Regions from separate parts of the Paenibacillus thailandensis genome, predicted to be linked through region 1. Evidence: riboswitches for the same ligand, from Rfam matches in the RefSeq annotation. Region 1 holds a riboswitch; the other holds the start of a gene.
What was found. A riboswitch is a leader RNA that binds a small molecule or an ion and turns the genes downstream of it on or off. The one in region 1 is predicted to bind cyclic di-GMP.
Positions count from the first base shown of each region.

Region 1 (11,824 bases):
GCGGTCGACATGAAGAAGAACGAAATTCAGGCGCTGGAGGAGGCTTACGCCAAAACGGGCACGCCCGTCATCTCCAACAATTCGGCTCACCGCTGGACGCCGGACGTTCCGATGGTCATCCCGGAAATCAACCCGGGCCATATCGAGGTTATCGAGGCGCAGCGCAAACGGCTTGGCACCGCAACCGGGTTCATTGCCGTGAAGCCGAACTGCTCGATCCAAAGCTATGTGCCGGCGCTTAACGCGCTTCTCGATTTCAAACCGACCAAGGTGGTCGCTTCGACGTATCAGGCGATTTCCGGAGCCGGCAAAAACTTTACCGACTGGCCGGAAATGCTGGACAACGTTATCCCGTACATCGGCGGGGAAGAGGAAAAAAGCGAGCAGGAGCCGCTCCGCATCTGGGGCAGCGTCGTAAACGGCGAAATCGTGAAAGCGAGCGCGCCGCTCATTACGACGCAATGTATCCGCGTTCCGGTAACGGACGGACATTTGGCGACGGTATTTGCGTCGTTCGAGAACAAGCCGTCGAAGGACGAAATTTTGGATCGTTGGCGGAGCTTCAAGGGCCGTCCTCAGGAGCTGGGCCTTCCAAGCGCTCCGAAGCAGTTCATCACCTATTTTGAAGAAGAAAACAGACCGCAGACGAAGCTCGACCGCGATATCGAACGCGGCATGGGCGTGTCGGTCGGCAGGCTGCGCGAGGACTCGATTTACGATTATAAATTTGTAGGATTGTCTCATAACACGCTTCGCGGCGCGGCAGGGGGCGCCGTCCTGATCGCCGAGCTGCTGAAAGCGGAAGGCTACATTAAAGCCAAATAAGGATATCAGGATCGCTATAGCACTTTATTGATTGCGGCCGGCCAGAGCTTTACGTTAAGCTCTGGCCGGCTTTGACTTGGCAGGTGTTAATGCATTATTCCCTTTCAACGATACGAAGCAAATCCGCGGCAATTTCTTTTTGCGACTCAGGAATCGTATTCGCCCATTCATGGAGCGCCAACCGTACACTGGTCTCAGTCATCGTCTGCGTATCCATGATGGATTTAAGCTTCGGCGGCAGAGCAATACCTTCTTGTTGACTGATGTCAGCCGCCATCCCGACGACGGTGGCAAGCTCGCAAGGGCGATGGTCGGCTATGCTGCATTCCGCTGTCAAGCCATACACGGTCTCATTGTCTAGTTGACTCATATGATTTTCCTCCCCAAGCTTTAAGTACATCCCGGCGAAAGCTTGAATTCAGTTCCGCCGCTTCCTTCTGCGCGAGTTGCAATGTCTCCTGGTCCGGATTCACGTTGACTTTCCGCGAGATTTCGGCAAAACGGACGCTTACGAATTCAAGATCATCCGGTGTGGTGATGCCGTTCACAAGCTGATGCCGAGCCTCGCGAATTTCCGGAAGCACCTGTTTTATTTCGTCGCGCGTCTTCGGATCCAGAAGCAGCAGTTTTTCCGGCGCGAAACGAATCCGTTCCAAGCCATTCACCAGTTCCTCAGAACGTTCAAGCCGCATCTGTACTTCGGGATGCTCTATACCGTCCACCCTGGCGAAACGGATCGCTTCTTTAAGCGATGCAGCAATCGCCGTCAATTCCGGCACACGTTCGGCCAGCTTTTGTTGCAAGGAGGAAATAGCCTCTGCATACTTGGCTAATACTTCCCGGTCTTTATCCGGTGTTGCAGCCAGCTTCTCCGGCGTCAAATCGTACTCCATCAGTGCGGAGATCTCTTCACGCGCCGTCTCGGCATCCCCCTCCTTGAGCGCTGCGGAAACCGACGACAAGTGCGCTCTGGTACATGGGATACAACCGACCGATACATGCATGTCCGGCGCATATTGACTGTAAGGCGCCGCCCCATTTTCCATTACTGCAGATCCCGAAATAGAGGTATCGTTCTGTTTGAAGTTACTCATCAGTATCCTCCTTTAAATTTAAGTTCAACCACAAAAAGCTCGAAAACTTGTTTTTTGAGTAACAGTGTTTAATTAATAAGGTAATCTTTGACTTATTCAATATAAAAAAGCAGCACAAAAAACCTCCCATCTGGAATCATTAGTATGAATAGACGGAGGTATCCCGTCGTATTCGGTAACTGGCTGGCATAGCGAGCGGTACATTCGCCTTAGCCCCTGTAGCTTTGCGTCCCCGTTTTTCAACGGGTTTGCCATTATCGTACGACCATATATATTTGTCGTATAATGTAAACTTACAAGATTTTTCCTCGATTTTATATAGGACTTTGGTTTTATTTCTCATTAAATAATAGTTAATTAGAAATAGTTAATTCATTTAAAAGCATTCGAAGAGGCAATTTTACCATAGTCCTTAGACTTAAACGATTTGAACAAAAACGGAGCAACAGGTTCTTGTCAAAAGCGGGAGCGTATAGTAATATTAATTTGTTAATGAATTAATTAATGATGTTGTTATCTTATCCATAAGGATAACGGAGAAACGGGGGGGATGCCCCGCGAAACGGTCTCGCCGCCACAGGCCGGCAGCAGCTTTTCGCGAAAGTGTAAGCGCTTTTTTGTTGTAAGAGGTTTTTATCACGAGATGGGAGGAGTATGGACGAAATGATTAAGAGCTTCGGCAGCAAGCTTGCGTCATTATCATTAATGATTATGTTAACTATTCCAACGACGGCGATGGGGGGAGGAGCGATGAGCTATAACAGCGAAAAGCCGCAAGAGGACGCTGGCGATACGGAGCCCGTATTCCAAAACGTATCGGTTCACGACCCTTCCATTGTGAAGGACGGCGATACGTATTATGTGTTCGGCACGCATATCGAGGCGGCCAAGTCCAACGACTTGATGAGCTGGACGGTGTTCACGAACGGCTACACGACGCCGGGCAACGCGATTTACGGCGATCTGTCCAAAAACTTGGCCGCTTCGTTCGCATGGGCGGGCGAAAACGATTCGGACAGCAAAGGCGGCTTCGCCGTATGGGCGCCGGACGTTTTTTACAACCCGGACTATATCAATGAAGACGGCACCCAAGGCGCGTACATGATTTATTATTCGACGTCTTCGACCTATATTAGGTCCGCAATCGGTTACGCCGTATCGCAAAACATCGAAGGGCCTTATACGTACGTCGATACGATTATTTATTCGGGATTTACCGAAGAGGAAGCCTACGACGCGAACAGCAAGGTAAACAAAAAGTGGACGAACACCAATCTTTCGTCGCTGATCGATTCGGGCGCGCTGCAGGGCGAAAACGGCGATTGGTTTAACGAAGACGGAAGCTATAACAACAAGATGTATCCCAACGCCATCGACCCGATGATTCTGACGGACAAAAACGGCAAGCTGTGGCTCACGTACGGCTCCTGGTCCGGCGGCATTTTCCTGCTTGAACTCGACCCCGCAACGGGCAAAGCGGTTTACCCCGGCGCCGATTCGACGACGGCGGACGGCCGCATGGTGGACCGTTATTTCGGAACGAAAATTGCGGGCGGCTACTTTAAATCGGGCGAAGGCCCTTATCTCGTTTACAACAAAGAGACCGACTATTACCACCTGTTCGATACGTATGGCTGGCTTGGCGCGGACGGCGGCTACAACATGAGAACGTTCCGTTCGAAAAACCCGGACGGCCCTTACGTGGACGCTGCCGGCAACGCCGCGGTTCTGCCCGGCGACGTCGATCATGCGGCTTACGGCAACAAGTTGATGGGCAATTTCCTGTTCAAACGCGAAGTGGGCGATCCGGGAACCGGTATCGGATTCGGTTACAAGTCCCCGGGGCACAACTCCGTGTATACCGATCCGGAGACGGGCAAAATGTTCGTGGTGTTCCATACGCGTTTCCCGCAAAGAGGCGAGACGCACGAGCTGCGCATCCATCAATTGTTTATGAACAAGGACGGCTGGCCAGTCGCGGCTCCATACCGCTATACGGGCGAGTCGCTGGAGAAAGTCGATAGGCAGGATATCGTCGGCGAATACAAGTTTATCAATCATGGAAAAGCGATTTCCGGCGATCTGATCGAATCGTCCTATATCAAACTTGAGCAAAACAACAAAATTAGCGGCGATGTGACCGGCACCTGGAAAAAAACCGGCCATAACGAAGCCGAGCTGACGATCGACGGTCAAGTTTACAGCGGCGTATTCGTGCGCGGCTGGGATCCTATGGCGGAGCAATACGTCATGACGTTTACGGCCATGTCGGAGCAAGGGGTTGCGGTTTGGGGAAGCAGGCAGGAAGATAAAACTGATCAGCAAATCGCGGACGATATTATCGCCGATCTGGAGCTTGAAAATACGGATGCGGTAATTGCCGATTTGAGCTTGCCGACCGAAGGCGCCCGTCACGCGTCCATTGTATGGACTTCCTCCAATCCGGACGTCGTGGCCGAGACGGGAGCCGTCAACCGGCCGGAATCCGGATCGGACAATGCGACCGTTACGTTGACGGCAACCGTGACGAAAGGATCCGTCTCCGCTTCCAAAAGCTTTACGGTGACGGTGCTTCCTTATGTCAATGCGGAGCTGACGGCAAAGTATTCGTTTGAAGGCAATCTGGACGAGTCGACCGGAAGTCTGGAGGCTGGCAAAGTAACGGGCGACCGGATCGACAACACGGGCGGCACGATTACGTATGCCGAAGGCGCAAACGGCGGCCAAGCCGCCGTGTTCGACGGAGCTTCCGGCATTCGACTGCCGGACGGCTTGATCGCAAGCAACGACTATTCGGTATCGCTGTGGGTGAAGCCGGAGCAGCTGACGACGTATACGGCGACCTTCTTCGGCGCCAGGGACGCGAACAACTGGGTGAGCCTTGTGCCTAAAGGCTCCGTAGGTGACAATACAATGGTATGGTCCGGCAGCGAAAGCTGGTATGACGGAACGACCGGGCTGACAATCGCCGCGGGCGAATGGACGCATCTGGCGTTCTCCGTCAGCAACGGCACGCTGAAAGTTTACGTAAACGGCGAGCAGAAGTTTACGGGTTCGAATTTCCGCGATATTTTCACGACGGACAGCGGCGCCTTCAGCTTGGGCGTAAACTGGTGGGACGCGCCGTTTAAGGGCGCATTGGACGAGCTGCAAGTTTTTGAAGGCGAGCTGACTCCGGCACAGATTGCCGAGCTGTCGAACCGGTAGCCGTCAATCGGCGAAGGAGCCGGGAATGATTCGAAACGACTTTGTCTTCCGTGAGGAAGGCAAAGTCGTTTCTGTTTGTATTCGGCCGCCGTTCAACCTAAGCGGCCAGCGGAACGCGAATTCTCTTGGAAAAAGGAAAGAAAAGGACTACAATCGGTTAACGAAGGAGCTTATTAGAAGGAGCATATTAGAAGTAGCTTCTATGAAGGGTGGAGAGAGGATGACGGAAACGTCTTGGGCAGGATGGAATCCGGAACGTTTGGCGGCGGAAATCGAGGAGACGGCCGTACCGTACGGCATGGTTGCGGTATGGTGGCTCGGCCAAGGCAGCTTTGTGCTGAAGGGCGGAACTTCTATTCTTTATATCGATCCGTTTGCGATGGGGGAGGATGAACTCAAAAGCCGGCACGGGTTAAAGAGAAGCTACCCCCCGCTTCTTGAGCCGGAGCATATCCGCCATGCGGATTATTGCCTAATTACTCACGAGCATATCGATCATCTTGATCCCGCAGCAATCGCCGCCATGGCGAAGCAGAAGCGGGAGACGATTTATATGTCGCCGCGCTGCTGCATCGATGTTCTTGTTGAGCTCGGCGTCCCGGCGAATCGGATAACCGCTGCCGACGTCCGCAAGCCGCATGTGGACCAAAACCGGAAATTGGCCGTGCAGCCCGTTCCGGCCGCGCACGAGGAACTGGAGCCGGACGAACATGGCTACCATCGGTATGTAGGTTATGTGATTCGTTTTAACGGCGTTCATATTTACCATGCCGGCGATACGCTTGTTTACGGCGGTCTTCCCGAGAGGCTGAAGCAGGAAAATATCGATTTGGCGTTTGTTCCGATCAACGGCCGGGACGTCTTCCGGACCGATCGGGGCATCGTCGGCAACATGAACTACCGCGAAGCGGCCGAGCTGGCTCATCTGGCGAACTTCCGGACAACCGTGCCGATGCATTACGATATGTTTCCCGGCAATACGGAGCATCCCGGTTACTTCGTCGACTACGTATACGATCGTTACCCGCATCTGCCGGTCGCAGTTCTGGCGAGAGGACGGCGGTTTCTTTATGCAAGCGACGAGGCGCTTCGATGAGAAATAGGGAGTACAAAGAACGGGCTGCAGGCTCCGCCGATTATCGGCAGGCCGTGCAGCCCGTCTGTCGTCTTCATCCTCGAAGGATTTCGATCAAGTTTATATTCAGTCGATTCGTTCCGGCATCGGCTCGAAAATAAGGTTCAGCGGCAGATTGCTTCCGGACGCCGGAGTAAATACGATCGTTACCGTTTCCTCCGTATTGCCGGTGCGGTACAGGACCCCAACCTCCGTCGAGCTGTTTACGACGGAATTGTTGGTGGTATAGACCACTTCGCCGTTTACCAGGAACGTTCCGCCGTAATGGCCGCCGCGAGGATTAAGCCCGATCAGCGTATTCGGCTGCACCCGCTCCAGCGTAATATAGTAGTTTACGCCGTAGTTCCCGCCGTTTGTTTTCTTTTCTCCGGTCGTTGCGTCGACGCCGGTCAGATAAGGGTCGAAGTTATTGTCGGCCAAAGCCATGCGCGAAGCGGTGTCGCCGATCGGCTCCGAAATCGTAATATGCTTGTCGGCGTTCAGGAACGTACCGCGGTCATGCTTCATATCCCAAGGCAGGACGGATAGGTTCGGAAGCTCGGTCAATACGTCTTTGCCTTTGTCCAGAACGACAACCGTAAATTTGATCGGAGCGGTCGTTTTCACGTCCGCTTGAGCGGTAATGACTTTTCCCCTCTGCAGCGTAGCGGCGCTGATCTCGTTCAAAATGACCTTGCTTTCGCCGGCTTTGATGGCGATCTCCTTGTTTTGCGGCTCACCGGACAAATAACGGGCAACCGAGGATTTGCCGGTAGCCGATACGTAGGTGGACGGGCCGCCGATGCCTACGTTGCCGATCGTGACGCTTGCGTCGGTCGCATTTTCGTTGGTGGCGACAACGTAAATATTGACCGGATTCGCCCGCAGGTTCATGTTATGAAGCAGGAAACGGACGTTGCCGCCGGCCGTCTCTTCATAATAGATGCCTTCTTCGACGATCGATTCCGGAGAGTTGGCGCGAATGAGCGTATTGGGCACGCCGCTGGTTGACGTATACGAAAGAAGCGGAAGCTGCAGCACGCTTGTGGAATCGATCTCGAATTTTTCGCCGATGTCGGTGAAGAGCAGATTGAAGTCCAGGGCATTGTACATCAACTCGTCTTCGATCGTTATCGTTTTGGAATATTCCGTGGTCAAGCCTTGCTTATCCGTAACTTTCAGCGTAACGGTCTGTTCGCCGGGCGTAAAGAAGCCTTTTTGGTTGTTGACCCACTCCGTTTTTGCGATGCCGTAATCGTCGGTGCTTTCGTCCTCGTACACGACCGGCTCGCCCATCTTGTAGCTGTCCTTGTCGGTCGTGAAACGGGCGACAGGAGGTTCGTTCGCTTTCAGCACGGTTACCGAAACCGAATACGTATCGCTCCAGACGCCGTTTGCGTCCTGGACGGTACGGGAAACGGTATAAACGCCGGGTTCGTCGAATACGGTTTGTTTATTGGTCCATTGTTCGTCAACGATTTCCGTATCCGATTCGCTAAGATCCGTATAAATAACCTCCGTCTGGCCGGCATAAATTTCCGCCGGGCCGACCGAGAATTTCGCGGAAGGCTTGACGGACCAGCTTAATTTGATTTGCTTTCCTTCCGCCGCCATCGTAATTTGGAACGGCGCGACCAGCGAACGGAGCGGTACCATCAGCGTTCCGTCCCATACGTACGGCGTTCCCGTCCCGTTTACGCTCGTTCCGTTAACGATGTAGGCGCTGCTGCCGGCAGCATACCGGACTTCCGTCGTTGTATTCGTAAGGACGTATTGCTTGGCGGCCGAGTCGTATTTCAATTGAAGCGACAGCCTGTCGGAGACGGAGCGAAGCGCGACGTACGTCACGCCGTCTTTGACGACGGCAGGCTTCGCCGATGTATACGCGCTTCCGTTATGGAGCAGCTGATTCGAGTCTTTTGTAATGACAAGCTGCTCTTTTCCGTTTGTTTCGCCGGCAGCTTGCGCAGGAGAACCGATTGTGACCGCCAATACAAGGATTGCGATTAATGAGGCCAAAGACAGTTTCTTCATCATACTTCGAGATTGTTCCTTTCTGCTACTAGAGTCATAATTAATAGATACCGGTAATATAGACGTGGAAAATCAAAGAAAGTTGTACGCTCTCGAAAAAAATTGGATAAAGAAGATTTTTTGAGGCAAGTAGATGTTGAGCTTCGCGGAAAAATGTTTTACTTTGAAATATAGAAAGGAATTATGCCGCGGGGAGGGAACGCTCGCATGGAACGGCCGGCCGAAGGATGGGATAAACGGATTTGCGGGAGAGAGCTGCTGTATCGAGGATTAAACGGCAGGAATGTCGAACGGGTCTGGCTCGCCTCCGGAGAAAGCTTTATTTTGAAGCCGCTTCCGGCGGACGACTCTATCAATCGCGAAGCATGGGTATACGAGCATGTGCTGCCCATGTTTCCTCCCGTATTTCCCAGACTGGCAGCTTCGTCGTCCGTTTCCGGCATGCCAGGCCGAGGCTGGCTGCTGTTCGAGGACATGGGCGAGCTGAACCATTCGTTCAGCGAAGAGACCGCCGTATTGCTGGCGGCTGCCGTCGCCGAATGGCATTCGCTGCCCGTCTCGCGCTGGGCGGACGCGCCGCTAAGCGGCCCGAAGCCCGGCATCGAAGCGATGGCCGCCGAGCTGATGGAGGACGGACGAAAGCCGTCCCCGGACGGCTCGGCGGGAGGCCCGGGCGAGCGGGATGCGGCGGAGGTTATCCGGGCTCTCGCGCGGCGTCTGAACCTGCATGAAATTGAGGTCGAATCGGTGCTGAAGCTGTGGGAACAAGAGAAGCCGTCCCCGGAGACGGTTATGTGCCACGGAGACCTGCATCTGGGCAACTACGCGGTGAAGGATGGACGGTTGATCGTATTGGATTGGGAGCACGCTCATCCGAATTATCCGTATTGGGACTTGTATCATCTCATCGATTTGTCCCATCCCGTATTTCCAAAGACGGTCACGGCTTCCGTACGGGAGCGCGTGCTCGACGTTTACGTCGAACGGCGGGGCCTCCGCGGGTTTCCTTCCGACCCGGGTACATTCAAACGGGGATACGCTCTTTTTGCGTCGATCTTCTCGTTATGGATGCTGAGGCTGATTGCGGCCGATCTTGAAAGCGGCGGCGATGTTCCGTGGACGCCCGATCAATTGAAAAGGCAAAGGACGGAGACGGAGGCCGCTTTGGAGGCTTGTCTATCGATGTTGAATTTGCGTTAGGAAGGAATCGACAGGAGAAGCAACATTTTGCAAGATTTAGCGTCTGTTTAATAGAAACAGCGACGTATGATTACCCATGTACGCCTAGCCCGTCACGCGGCGCCATTCCCGCAGGCGAGCGGTTTGTACGGATAAAAAAGAATATGGTTGAGGTGCAGGATGAAGAAGCTGATGCTGGCGTTGCTTGTCGTAACGATGCTGTTGTCTTTGTTCCCCGGAATCGGACTGGCCGGGCCGTCCGCGGTCGTTCCGAAATTGTATTTGAACGGGGAACAGTTGAAATCCGAAGTAGAACCGCAGATGATTAAAGGGATGTATACCGTCGTTCCGATCCGAATCGTTTCGGAGAGCATCGGCTACGAGGTCGAGTGGAACCAAGCTTCAAAACTAGTGACGATACATAACGGCAATGACGAAATTATTCTTCAAATCGACGATTCAAGCGCATTGGTCAACCAATCGCCGGTTCAGATGGATGTCCCGGCGATCGTTCAGAACGGCGTAACGCTCATCCCTCTTCGCTTTGTCGGGGAACAGCTTGGCCTTAAGGTCGAATGGGACCAGCAAACGAAGTCGGTCTATTTGACGCAGGAAGTGCAAGATAACCCCGCGGAACCGGAAGAAGAACAGACGGAGGAACCGGATAAACCGGAGCAGACGGAGGATTCCGGTTCCGGCACTTCTTCCGCCGGCGGTACGGTGACATCGGTAGCCGTTGACGACGAAGGCGCCATCGTCCTCGCTTATAGGGGAGAGGTCGAGCCGGACAAGCCGTTTAAGCTCGACAACCCGCAGCGTATCGTCCTCGATCTTCCGGATGCGGATTTTGCGCCGGAGCTGCTTGACGCGCCGGACAAAGCGCTTTCCCTTCCGGATCATCCTTACGCCGGGCAAGTCCGTTACTCGCTGTTTGCGAACGATCCCCCCGCCGTCAGGCTCGTGTTCGATCTGACGGCGGATGCGGGAATCAAGCTGGAGAACGGGGACGGCCAGTTGCGGATCGTGCTGACCGATCCCGCTCAATCCGAAGCATGGGAGCCGGATCCGGACGATAACGAGCCCGAACAGCAGCCTGTCGTACCGGACAAGCCGTATACGGTTGTCATCGATGCCGGCCACGGCGGTGAAGATCCCGGAGCCAAAGGAGTGAACGGCAAATGGGAAAGCGAGCTTAACTTAAGCCTTTCTTTGAAAGTAAAAGAGCTGCTTGACCAAGAACCGTATATTACGCCTTTATTAAGCAGGCCGGAGGACAAATATGTGACGCTGCCCGGCAGGGTGGCGTTCGCGGAGCAAAACGGCGCCGATTTGTTCGTTTCCATCCACGGGAACAGCGACCCGAAAGGGACGGCAACCGGCACGGAAACGTATTATACGCGGGACGACAGCCGAGCGTTTGCCGAAGCCGTGCACAAGGAATTGGCCGCCGCTACCGGACTGAAGGACAGAGGCGTCAGGAAGCAAAGCTTGCATGTCACGAGAGAAACGACAATGCCGGCGATTTTGCTGGAAACCGGCTTCCTCAGCAATCCGTCCGACGTGGAAGTGTTGTTCGACGAAGAGGCTCAATATCGGATGGCAGAGGCGATCGTTGCCGGCATTAAGCACTATTTGAATCTTCCATGATGCAAAAGGCACGGATGCGAAAGCCTGCGGCTTCGTTATCCGTGCCTTTTTAAAGCGCTTTTGTCCCCAATTAAAACCCGGATGTGGTACACTTTTACACGGGATTGTCTTTTATTCCAGCAATATTCGATATTAATCAAAACGGGGTGCTGCTATTGTTTATCGGCGCAATTGAAGCTGGCGGAACAAAAATCGTATGCGGAATCGGGAAGGAAGACGGACAAATCGTCGACCGGGTCTCTTTTCCGACGGAAAACCCGGACGTCACCATTCCTCGTATCGTCGAGTATTTCCGAGACAAATCGATCGAGGCGATCGGAGTAGGGACGTTTGGACCGATCAATTTGGATAAGAACAGCCCGCAATACGGCTTTATTACGACGACGCCCAAGCCGGGCTGGTCTAACTTTGATTTTTTGGGAACGCTGAAAACGTTTTTTGACCTGCCGTTCGGCTGGGATACCGACGTTAACGCGGCCGCGCTTTCCGAAGCGGTGTGGGGAGCCGCCAAAAATCTGGACAGCTGCGTTTATTATACGATCGGTACGGGGGTCGGCGTCGGGGTTTACGCGGAAGGCCGGCTTGTTCACGGCTTGATGCATCCCGAAGGGGGACATGTCCCGGTCAAACGCCATCCGGATGACGCTTTCGCGGGCTTCTGCCCGTATCACTCGGACTGTCTGGAAGGGATGGCTGCCGGTCCGGCGATCGAGAAGCGCTGGGG
Region 1 is NZ_JBHUMY010000003.1:40,405-52,228, reverse strand. Features, by position in the region: gene asd (aspartate-semialdehyde dehydrogenase) at 1-825, shown strand, start outside; gene ACFSW5_RS03765 (hypothetical protein) at 920-1,195, opposite strand; gene ACFSW5_RS03760 (hypothetical protein) at 1,176-1,919, opposite strand; cyclic di-GMP riboswitch class I at 2,091-2,182, opposite strand; gene ACFSW5_RS03755 (LamG-like jellyroll fold domain-containing protein) at 2,583-5,126, shown strand; gene ACFSW5_RS03750 (MBL fold metallo-hydrolase) at 5,347-6,222, shown strand; gene ACFSW5_RS03745 (stalk domain-containing protein) at 6,328-8,277, opposite strand; gene ACFSW5_RS03740 (aminoglycoside phosphotransferase family protein) at 8,482-9,474, shown strand; gene ACFSW5_RS03735 (N-acetylmuramoyl-L-alanine amidase) at 9,634-11,100, shown strand; gene ACFSW5_RS03730 (ROK family protein) at 11,256-11,824, shown strand, end outside.

Region 2 (11,824 bases), on a different contig from region 1:
CCTGGTATTCAGCAAAAGCCCCTTACTCCCTACCATCAAGCTTTTCAAACGGGTCAAAAGAGCCGCTCTAATGTTGGACTTCTGCTCTTCCGCATAGCCGGAGCCGCTCAAATAATCGTCCACCTCATGGTACAAATCCCTCAGCGTCGGAAAATAGCGGCTTCGGTCGTGTGAAGTGTCCACATATATGTTGGTGGAATGGTGAAGGCTCCATCCCCGCTTTAAGTAAATGGTCTGCAAGCACTGCTCCAGTATATTGGGCATCGACGCATACATCGAGAACGACGCCATAAATATTGCTTTTAACGAATCGATGTGCTGCTGCAAGGAGCAGCCTTCCGGGAAATGAAACGGATTCAGCCGAAAGGGCGACAGTTGCTCGCTGCCGAGCGTATACACTCGAAGCTCAGGAACCGTACTCGTCAAATGCCTGTACTCGCTCTTGACGGGCTCGATGACCAGAAAGGGCAGCCGCAGCCCCTCAAGCAAGCGGAAGATCGTGTTCGTTTTGCCGCTGCCCGTTAAGCCGGTGACTAAAGCATGCTTGGTCAGCTGCTCCGGCTCCAGGGACAGTTCCTGCCCAATTGCAGCGCCACGGTGCAGAATATGGCCGAGCGCAATCGTCCCTGAGCCGCTTCCCGGATTGACTCCGTAATCCGGTGCCGCCGTTACGCTGTAGCCGCTCCATTCGAATTCCGGCAGCGAGGCGATGCACGCCAGCTCCGAGCTGGTGTGCACCGAGGTCGCCCTGCTGAGCCTGCCGTTCAGCACATCCTCGCTCGCTTCATCCTCCGGTAAATACAGCTTCTTCATAAGCGTGCCGACGACAGCCGTATCGTCTCCAAAGGAAACCGGGCAGGTCTGGTTTTCCTCGCCGGCGACACCCCCGGAATACACCGCCTTCATCACCTCAAGCGTTTTGGCTGAGCCTGCGCTGAAATAAACGGCCGTCTGCCACATGCCTTCCGCTAACCCTCGGTCGTATCGTTCTATTTGATAATCAAGAATCCGTACGAGGGCCGCCGCATCGGCATGCTCGACTTCCCGCGATTGATCTTTTGTCACGGTATGCCCCTCGGAGCTCGTCTTGCCGCTGCTCGTGCCCCCGCCCCTAAACACGTTTTCAAGCATGCTGCTGGAGCTGTTAACGTTGGTGTTATCGGATAGCTGCGTATTTTCAGCCATGCTCTCCGAGATCGAACCGGACTTATAAGGGTATACCCGGTCTCTCTCCTCGTACAGCTTGACCCGGCGTCCCTGGATCTCCTCAGGAGATAACGGAGCGGCGGCAATGATCACCGTGTAGGCCTCGCCTTGGCAGCCGCGCAGCAGGGCGTTCATCCAAGACGCCCGATCCGTATCCAGCGCCCGGGGAATACCGACAGCGTAAGCGCAGTATTTGCCCGGTTCCCCTTCCGTGTGAGCCTCAGACTGAAGCTCGGCCGAGGGAAATACAGAGCGGACCATGCGGCCCGTGTCATCATTGGAACGGGATGCTCCCCCAAGACCGATAGACACCGAGATACTCCCGGAAACATCCCCTTTTATACGATAAAATGTAAATTCCCGAATACCGGCAAATGATCGGATCAACTGGAGTGATGCCTCTCTGATCTCCTTCGCCTGCTTCTCGCGGTCCAGCTCGCTGAGTCGGATCTCGCGCAGCGTGACCCAGCGAAGTGGCGGACGCTGCAGTTTGGAATGGCCGGTGCGAATCGCAGGCCGCCGGTTCGGTAACGCATAATAGTTGGCTTGCTCTTGCAGCGTAAGTTTCTCGTTAGTAGAAAGTATCATGGCCAGCTCCTAAATTGCAGTTTTGCTGATATGGCGGTAGTTGCTCTCCATCTGGTCCACCAACGCGATAATAAAGCGGGCGACCTCCTGATGCCGCTGCGCCAGCACTTGCTTTATATCTGCCCCGGTAACGCCGGAAGACGCGGAAGCGGCGGCGCCTGACGAAGCGGACGGAGTTGGAGTACCCGCCGGCCTCGCCGCAGCAGATGTCCTTGGCGGCGCCTGCTGCGGCCTTGCGTTAGGGGCTCCCGATAAAGTCACATAAGTTCGCTGCTTCGGCTTCTGGCCCATCATCAGCTCGGCGGCGGTCAATAATGCAACGCCGCCAATCACCATGCCGGCAGCGGCCGCTAATGCGGTTTTGCCGATGGCGAAGCCGGCGGCGGTCGCAAACGCGGCTTTGCCGATGGAGTAGCCCGTAAGACCACCCAGCAGAACACCCGTCCCTGCCGAGACAATGCGAATTCTTTGGGCCGCCATTCGGCCCGGCCCTCCGCTCACCCTGGGGCGATATTGCGGCGCATTTTTATATTCAAAATGCCCCCTCTGTGCCGAGGCGCCGGTATAAACGGGACCGCTCCGCGGCGGCTCCGTTGCGCGCTCAGGCTCCGCCGCACGCGGCGGCTGACATACGCAGGTGTTCACTTCCTGCTTCGGCAGCATTCTCCGGAAGCGTTCGTACAACGCGCCGCCCTCTTCGCGGCCAAATTGCTGCTCCAGCTGCTCTCTGACCTCATAGCTGATCTCGTCGACCACACCCTGAATGTATCGGTTCACATCCGCCGCCTCATCCTCGAAAATGACCGAATAAGACGAGACCGGCCGATCTTTGAACTGTCCTTCGAAATAACGGTAAAAGTCCGCCAGGTAGGCACGGATATTGCTTTTATACGCGTCAAACTGCATGCTCCAGTACCTCCTCTTCGGCTTCCAGACTCTCCATCTGGCTCGCGATTGCCGCAAGCTTATCCTCGCACTCTTTAATGCGTCGGCGATTGCCTTCCATCACCTGCTCCAACGAGGTTTCCTTGCCCAAAAGCTCATGGTTCATAGACTCGATCATCCGGGTGCGCCAAGCCTGATAAGATTGAATACGCTCCTGAACCTTCTGCTGGAATGCATTGATTACCTTCCGCAAATTATCGGATACGGTTTTCGCGATCAGATTCGCTTCCTTGCGGAACTCCTCCGCCGCTTCATTAGTGAGCTTTCTCACCATTTCCGTAATGTCCCTACGGAACGCCGAATCGTCGAAAACGCGCTCCTGCTCCTGGGCTCCGACCCAAGACTTGATCCAGTTCCACAGCCCGGGCTTGTCTACGTAGTCCACGTGCCTTGACGCCGTCTTATCGATGTCCTTCTTAAGCTTGTCCGACAAACTCACCAAGGTTCGGGAAAACTCGTTTTCTAGGTTTTTCTCAAGCTGCTTGATGAGGAGCTCGACGTTAAAAAACGAATTCGTGTCCAGCTGATTGTCCTTCAGGTCCAGCTTCTGCTGATAGCCCTGCTGAACGGCGTTTTCGAAATATTCGAAGTAATTGCCTAGCTTCATTCCGGTCTGGGCGATTTTTCCGCTGATGGCATCGAACGAGCTTTTGATCAGCTGCTTTTTGGCGACAGCGATTCGATCGTTCATGCGGTCCGCGACTTCCCCGACGATGGTTTTGGCGTTATGTTCCGTCAAATATCCTTTGCGGCCGTCCCAGAACCTGCCGATATCGTAGCTGAGCTCGTCGATCAGCCTCGGCACGAACGTGTCGCGCACCTCTCGCGTGACCGCCTCCAAACCGCCGCCGCCGGCGGTGCCGCCGATCAGCTCCTCGCGTATGGTCCGCTCCACATTTTTCGACAGCTCCGCGTTCAGATCCCCGATAAACTTTTTAAGCTCCTCCAGCCTTTGGATATAAATCTCCCGGTCCTGCTTAAGCACATTTTCGACGAGCTGGATTTCTTCCATCCGGTCGGAAATTTGTCTTTCGTATATACCCTGAATGCACTGAATGACGTCCTCGATTAAAAAATTGTTCTTCTGCTCCAAATATTCCGCCAGCGCCGCCTCCACCTCCGAAAAGCGGCTCAATTCAAAGATCGTTTGGATTTGCTCCGCCCCGAGCTGACGCCCGGATATCAGGAAGCCTTCCTCGTCGCGGTACCGGATATTTTGATCGCGCTGCAACGTAGAAAGCTCAATTTCATTTTGGAAGTACATTCGGGACACCAGTGCAAAATACGAGGAGACCTCATAAATTTGCGGATGGGGCAGCAGAGGCTGGAGCACCTCGAGCAGGTCCGACTTCGCATCCTCCAGTTGCTTTGGACTAAACTGGTCGATCTTATTGAGAATAAAAAAGATATGCCGGCCATCTTTCTCCAGATTGCTGTTCTTTGCATCCTCCACCCGCTGGTTGATGACCTCCTGAAAGTGCTTCTCCCCCACACTGTCCGGCTCAATCAGAAACAATACGGCATTCACCGTAGGCAAAATTCTCTGCGTGATCGCTTCATGCTCCTCGTGACGCGCGAACAATCCCGGAGTGTCCACGATCTCGACCCCGCCTTTGCATAAAGGAAGATTCCAATATACATCGACGTTTTGAATCGTATCCTCCACCCGTTCGATAATTTCTTCCCCGTCCTCCCCACGGTTTACGGCCGTCTTCCTCTTCAGCAGCATACGCAGCTCTTCGGGGGCGAGAGTCTCCCCCTCGGAAGGCAGTACCTCTACGTGCCCATCCATATAATGAATTTCAATACGGGGATTCTCGGCATACTTCAGCGTCGTGATAGTAGCCGTTTCGGCGCGAACGTCCATGGACAATAGGTCCGTACCGATCAATCCGTTAATAAAGGTAGATTTGCCTGCGGAGAAGGGCGCCACGAGAGCGATCCGGAACGTTTCCTCCTCCAGCTTGGACATGCTTTCGAGAAGTCCGGACTCCTCAAGCGCCTCTCGTCCCAGCTTAACGTCTTCCATGGTCTCCCGCGCCAATTTAAGCGATTGTTCTTTTCTGATTTTAAATTGCTGCAGCATGAGCAAGCCTCCCGTTCGTAATATAAGAAATGAGTTCGTCGATACCGCTTTCCCTGAAGAGCGCTTTGTTCCAATCGGCGACGTAAGCTTTATTTCGCGGAAACCCGTAGCTGTCCGTGATCACAATAAAGGGGTCTCGGGCAAGTTCGGCCGCCGTTTTGGCCCCCGCCGCCAGCGAGTCCATCCATTCCAAATAGCTGCTGCTTACCGGAAACACTCGAATTTGGGGAAAACGCTTGGCCGCATCCTGTACGAGCTCCGCCATTTCCCATACATTGCGCTCGTTTCCTCCGTCTATTAATAAGACCGGACTTGGGCAGTCCGTCGTGAACCCATCCAGGGCGGAATCCCATTCATCATATCTCGTGTAGATAAGAATATGATCTTCCTTGGTGACGTACCGGCTAAGCTTGTCTGGCTCTCGCACCTCGTGAAACACGATGTCCGATGAGTGGCGGTTCATGCGTTCAATCCACCCCGTATCCGTCCGGCATACGTACACATGGTGCTTGCCGGGGGCTCTTCGAGCGGTAACCTCCGGAGCCTGCAGGAACTGCTGCGTCACCCGCTCGAGCAGCTTGACAACCTGGGAATAGCCGAGAAGCCGTTCCTTTTGGCCGCTTTCCACGAGCTGACTAGCCGAGAGAAATGCCTGCTGCGCTTCGTCCCATAAAGCAAAGCCGGTATCCGCGAGCTGGGTCCCAGCTTGAAGTGCGTCCCGATATACCGCAAACGCCCGTAGGGACGCCCACATCCATTGCGGCTGGTTGTACAGCTTGCCCAGCTCCGCGGAGAGCTCTCTTTGCACCGACTCCGCATCATCGGGCGATAGCCGATCGGAATCGTTCAGCACAAAGAGCATGCTTTCCGGATTGGCCCCGGCCTCATGCTGCCTCTTAACGTGACGCAGCAGATGAGCGCTAGGCGTTCGTGAGGCGTTCAGGAGATATATGGAGGCGAACTCCTCGGAGTGATTGACTTCGTCCTCCAGCCCGCATATACGAACCGAGGAGAATTGCCCCCACAGCTGCATATGCGCATTGATTACGTGCTGTATTTCATCCCGATAACGTACGGTATCATAGAATATGATTAAGTTCATCCTGCCTTCTCCGTTCCAGCATATGTTTTGTCTTGCTGCGTATGTATCGTTCCAGCCTGGTCAGACCGCTGAAATCCAGCATTGCGGGCAGATGCTCCTTCGTTAACGTACGGCCGGAGTAGATCTGCTCTCCTATTTGTGCATATATGTATTGATCCTTTTGCAGCTGCTCCAGCGGGACAACGCCCTTCTGAGCCAGTCTCGCCATCAGCGCCAAATAACCGGATACGGTAAATATCGGCACACTCTGCAGCCTGTCGGGAAGTGATGCTCGCAAATCTTCGGTCAGCTTCTCCGCATCATCCGGGTACAAATCCATCTTTCCGATCACAAAGAGGCACCGACTCTCCCTGCCTTGGCTGTACTTATAGATCTTCTCGCCGTAATGGGAGTGTCCAACTTTTTTCGGATCGATCAGGAACAGAATCACGTCGAGCTCAGGGATCACCTGATCCGTGATTTTGTCATGATGTGCGTGTCTCCCGAACAGGCCCGGTGTATCCACCCACTCGATATGCTCATTCAGCTCGCTCATCGGGAGAGCGGCATGAACCCGGTCGATACCGTCGCCATGCTCGCGAACGCTGGTATGCTCATGCAAAAACTGCCTCATCGGTTCCAATGAATCGAATACCCGCGCGACAGATGACTGGTTTTGCTCCAGCATTAAGGTGTAGCGATGACCCCGTGTGATGTGAGTAATATTGGCGGTCTCAGCCCGAATATCGTCCTTCAGCAGCGAAAATCCCAAGAAAGCATTTAATAGCGTGGACTTGCCGTAGGAGAATGGACTAACCACCCCTACCTTCAGCTTCCCACCCTTTTTCTGCAAAAAAATCTTCATCAAGCCTTGCCGATAGCTTTCGTCGATTTCAGCGGCATTCGCGACGGCTTGCTGCAGCCCTATGATAAGAAACTCCCTCTGCTCGAACGATAACGTGTCATAAGCTCGAATCGTTTCATAAACCAAAGATGCCAGCGGGTGCCCCTCCGGCAGCCGAGCGCTCAGACGCTCCGCCGACTCTTGAGCAAATAAATCATGCCGGCGAAAGAGCGTATCGAGGCGCTCCTCCGGCAGTTTTCCCTTCAAGCGGTTCAGACGCTCCGCCGTCAGAGCCTTAAAGCTTGTCACCTCCGCCTTAAATCGTGACAGCGCTTCGTCCCAGCTTCGATTGGACCATACTTTGAGCAGCTTCACGCTGCTTGTCCCCTGCGGCAGCCTCTCCGCAAGCATCTCCAGAATGCGGGCGAACAGTCCTGAATGCTTCACATACGGCGAGAACAAAGCCTTCATAGGAGTGAGACGTCCTTCCTCCCCGTGAGAGACAAATATAGCCTCCGCTGACTCGTAGGACTCGTAAATAAATAAACCCAATTCACCGTCGCCCAAGGCGATATGCTCATCATTAGCTTGCATCAGCAGCTCCAGGTAGGTGATCAGCCTAATGTTCAGCTCTATTTCCTGGGCCAGCTCCTTGAACAACACGCCGTACTCCCGAATAAGAGTCATCGGCAGCACGAAAAACCGCACCTCGCTGTTCGCCGTATTAGCCGCCGCCCAGACAAGGAATTCGGAGATCACCCTTCTGCGAAGCCGTCCGGACAATCCGGCAAGCAATACGCTATCCAACCTCCCGCAGGGCCGGTTCGGCCATATTCGAGAAGCTGCCTTGGCCTCCGCCCCGAACAAGAAAGAATCGTTTATATTAGTAAACACCGCGTGAGGCACAACCGCTTCGCTGTTTCCGCATACAAACCTGACAGAGCCGGTTGAAAGAATCGTATAAGAGAATTTCATGAGGCGCCCATCCATTTCACAACGGCGTAACACAAACCTGCAGTAACCAAAACCGCAATAGCAGCAGTACCTGCTACAAATCTGCTCATCCGTTTTAATTCAACCGCCAGCGAATGATTTATCCCTTTCCTGGCATTCTCCATGGTATGCACCATATTTTGCTCGATCCGGTAAATTTGATCGCTCATCAGACTGATTTTTCGTTCCGTCATCTTCTCCTGCTGTAAGGATACTTGATCTAATCTATCTGTCAGGCTGGCCGCATTGGACTTTATGATTTGCTCCAGCTGGCTATGATTAGCCGAAGCCATAGTTCGGACATGTATAAGCTCACGGAGGATGCTGTCCTTTAGTTCGAGCAAACGATCTTCGATCAGAACTTGCAGCTCATCGAGCTTTTCTGCAACCAATTGGTGCTTCGTCTCTCCTTGAGCTTCCAGCTCTTTACGGTGCTCGAGCATCATATTCAATATATTTTCGGCATCGGAGCAAAGCCGCAGCTTGAGCTCGTCCAGCCATGCCGCTTGTTTGGCCAAATACTCGCCCGTACTCGCCAAATAATCTATCATCGTTTCCTTTTCATCTTCGCGCTGCGGAAACATTTGCTATCACATCCCGTCCCATGGTGCAAAGAAGCCCTTAGAAAAAAATTCTAAGGGCGGCGTTCGTTGTATATATGCAACGTTATAGCTGCAGCTCGGCCATCATAGTTACCACCTTAGACCCGTAGCTTTGCGTCCTCATCTTTCGACAAGTTTGCACATGATTTCCTCTATTAGCACTACCAAAATAGGTACAATCTACTAATAATAATTATAGGAATTACCGTTTAATCTGTCAATGCATAAGTCGATCTGTCGAATGCCCGTCGATTTCAAAACCGCTTATCAGGTTGGGATGGCAGCTTTTGCAGTCTATAGTTGCTCACACAGCAGTATGAGTTATGATAGATCGTTACATCTACACCAATCTTTTAATAACTCCATAAGCTCCTTCAACCCAACAATATTTCCTTCTTCATCTGGAAATAGCTGCAGAAAATAACCGCTCCCAGTTTCTCGAATTGAGGCTTGTACCGGATCACCGGGATATACACAAACGACATCATGAACAGCATTACGCTTATACCGCCTTGTCGGCAAAGCAGTCGATCCAAGAGCAAAAAGAGCGACCGAAATGAAGAAAACAAAATACATCTGACTGAAAAACGAAGTGAATCTGAAGGCGGAACTAAAGGAACCGCTGTACCGCCTGAAGGATACCAATCTGTTAACCGGGCGTGCCTACCGGTTAAAGCTGGCTTTGCAGCTTAATCCATTTGTCGGCTATTTCAATTTTGTCCGATAAGCTGGGTTCTGCATTTTTAGCAAATCACGAAGAACAGCAACCTCCAGATCTTTTTCGCCTAAGAGCTCCTTCAGTTGTTTGTTCTCGCCCTCAAGCGAACGAAATTCCTGAGGCGATGGCGTATTAGCCGCAACCGCTTTAGACGAAGAATCGGTTGTTTTCCAATCTGTGTGTTCCGATTGCTCTATCCAATGGTACAGCATCTTGGGATTTATGTCATGTCGGCGCGCTACTTGCACAGCATTCCCGACCTCTTTCGCTTCTTGAATCACGTGCTGTTTGAACTCGATCGTAAATCGTCTCCGTTGAATAAAAAATCCCCTCCACTGGTTCTTCATCTAGCTTACTATGTTAAGTAACCTAGACTCAAATCCAATTTCGGGGCTTAAGAGTTCGTACACTTCCCCGGTCATTTCATTCTCCCAGTTATATTTCCATTGCCATTACTATCTCAGCTAATTTGTCCTCCAGCTCTTGGCCATTTCCGCCTGGCTTTAAACAATAAGCCCCCATCTGATACCGCTGGCGATACTCATCTCCGAATAGGTGCGAATTTTCCTCCCCAGGTGCCGGCGTGATGATATATACCTCTTCCACCACCCTGCTCCCGTCCGCTTTGCTCACGATCCCATCCCGATACTTGTGCATCTCGCCGAGTGCCAACGGAAGATTATGGTCAAGCCGGTATTTGGGGTCAAAAATAGTTAGCTTCCCCTCTGATTCGAGAACAATATCGGGCTTCATCCCATGCGTGTACGTGACGAAATCCTGGGTAGCGCTTGTAAACCACCGCTGGTACGCAAGCGTCGCTCCGCCAACAAGCTTAACTCGACTCTCTTTCTTCTCGGACAAATTCAATACAAGACCGTCCTGCTCCAGGGAAAACAGCCCGGCAGGATCCAGCAGCACTTCCTTTTCCCGGAGAATCTTTACCATCCGCATGAAGACCCAGATTTCATATAGATGATACGTATCCTTCAGCGGAATCGAGTGTTTGAGGCCGATCGAATACTCCTTAAACTGATAAAGCTGATGAAACCAAGAAAACCAATTGCGATAGATCGGATGCTTGCGAAACGCTTGAGAAACCACAACCGGACCGACATAAGGCTGTATGTGATGCAAGAAGGAAGACCGAAGCCAATAGTGGATACGGTCAAGATAATGCTCTGCTTTCAATCGTATGGCATCAACAGCTGCAGCTTGATATTCACGCAGAAGACGCTGTAATTCATGCAGCTGTCGAAGCAGAACTTGATTCTCATATACGTTGAAGGTATCTTCCCGTACACCGGACCAAATAAGCTCCGGAACAGGAATCTCCGAACTCATGCCATTACCTGAATGACGTTCCGACCAAGCGAGCAGAGCCGGCGTTACATGCTTCACATTTTCTCTGCGAATCCATTGATCCGTTGTTCTTAGCCTGCGAAGCGGCTCCGTTTGAATTTCTTTGAACGTTCGCTGCAAACGATAAAATGTCCGATCGATATAATCCCACTGGGCCATGGATATTTTCCGCACAAAACCGCTGTTATTAAACTTCGATTGTACACCGCAATGCTGAAAACAAGCCGCGGCTTCTGTAAGAATATCCGAAATCATCTGCCCAAAATCGTCTTCGGTTAACTTCCGCTTATCCGAATACAAATAGGTTTCTACGGTTACACGCTTTACCTGCTCGATGGTGAATTCCAGCATGCCAGACTGAAAAGGCGCCGGCCACTCGCCTTCCCAGCCGTAATCCGTAGAGACCATTGGCAATGGCATACCATTCAATAGGAATCGGAATGGAGCATGGTATGTCGTTCTCCATCGATACGTTTTGGCCTCTTCGAAACGCATTTTCTCGATGGGAGTCCATATCCCCGTATCCGGGCACAAAAACTCAAGACTATCTCCAGAACTGGGCTGCACCATATCGATCCAGTTCTCCCTTCATACGCTGAAGATGATGAAGCGACTCCGAACCGTCACCAAACACTGCCCTCGTCCAATCTATTAAATCGCTTAGCAGGGAATCAATCCGTTCATCTCCGCGAATCTTAGGCAGTACTTTCTCAGCGATAACCCGATCTACCGCCTCCTTCTTTTCCATCCGGATATCCGGATCAAGCTCAACATTGGCGTAAAGTTTACGGAGCATCTCATTCATCGTTCTATACCCGAAATGAAGGTCATATCGTCTTAATTTACGATGGAGCTCCTGTAGCAGCTCCCATTCCTCCTGTAAGGCAGTTTTATACTTGGACTCTGCCTGAACCCAGAACTGATCCAGATCGACATCCGACAATGTCATGACGAAGGCTCTGTCCAACACTTTATCCGAGATGCTGTGCGTCGTCTCATCCACGTTGATCGTGCCTATTACATAGAGGTTGTGAGGGATATGTAGCTCCTGCGGAACATCTGTAATATGGCTTTCCGTATGCAGACGAATCGGCTGTCTCGATTCAATGGCACTTAAGTAGTCACTCAGATAGTATTCGACGCGGGCCAGATTCATCTCGTCCAGCACAATGAACATCGGTTTTCCTTCCTGGATGGCTTGAAGCACGGCGTTCAGGAATGGCGTCCGAACATATCTTTTTTCCAAAGCGCTGTAATAACCGAATAAAGACGTAGAATCGGTCCAATCCGGCCGAACCGGAATGACTTTCAAATACGGATTCATCGCGTCGTACGTTTTGCCGTATACCGCGTTTGCATAGAGCAAGCAAAGTCTTGTTTTCCCCGTACCGGATATCCCGTT
Region 2 is NZ_JBHUMY010000028.1:4,722-16,545, reverse strand. Features, by position in the region: gene ACFSW5_RS19500 (ATP-binding protein) at 1-1,794, opposite strand, end outside; gene ACFSW5_RS19495 (hypothetical protein) at 1,804-2,700, opposite strand; gene ACFSW5_RS19490 (dynamin family protein) at 2,690-4,825, opposite strand; gene ACFSW5_RS19485 (hypothetical protein) at 4,809-5,927, opposite strand; gene ACFSW5_RS19480 (dynamin family protein) at 5,905-7,557, opposite strand; gene ACFSW5_RS19475 (hypothetical protein) at 7,722-8,327, opposite strand; cyclic di-GMP riboswitch class I at 8,414-8,496, opposite strand; gene ACFSW5_RS19470 (hypothetical protein) at 8,720-8,842, opposite strand; gene ACFSW5_RS19465 (transposase) at 9,051-9,410, opposite strand; gene ACFSW5_RS19460 (DUF2357 domain-containing protein) at 9,499-10,992, opposite strand; gene ACFSW5_RS19455 (McrB family protein) at 10,967-11,824, opposite strand, start outside.
Region 2: another riboswitch for cyclic di-GMP. It lies ahead of ACFSW5_RS19475 (hypothetical protein); the one in region 1 lies ahead of ACFSW5_RS03760 (hypothetical protein).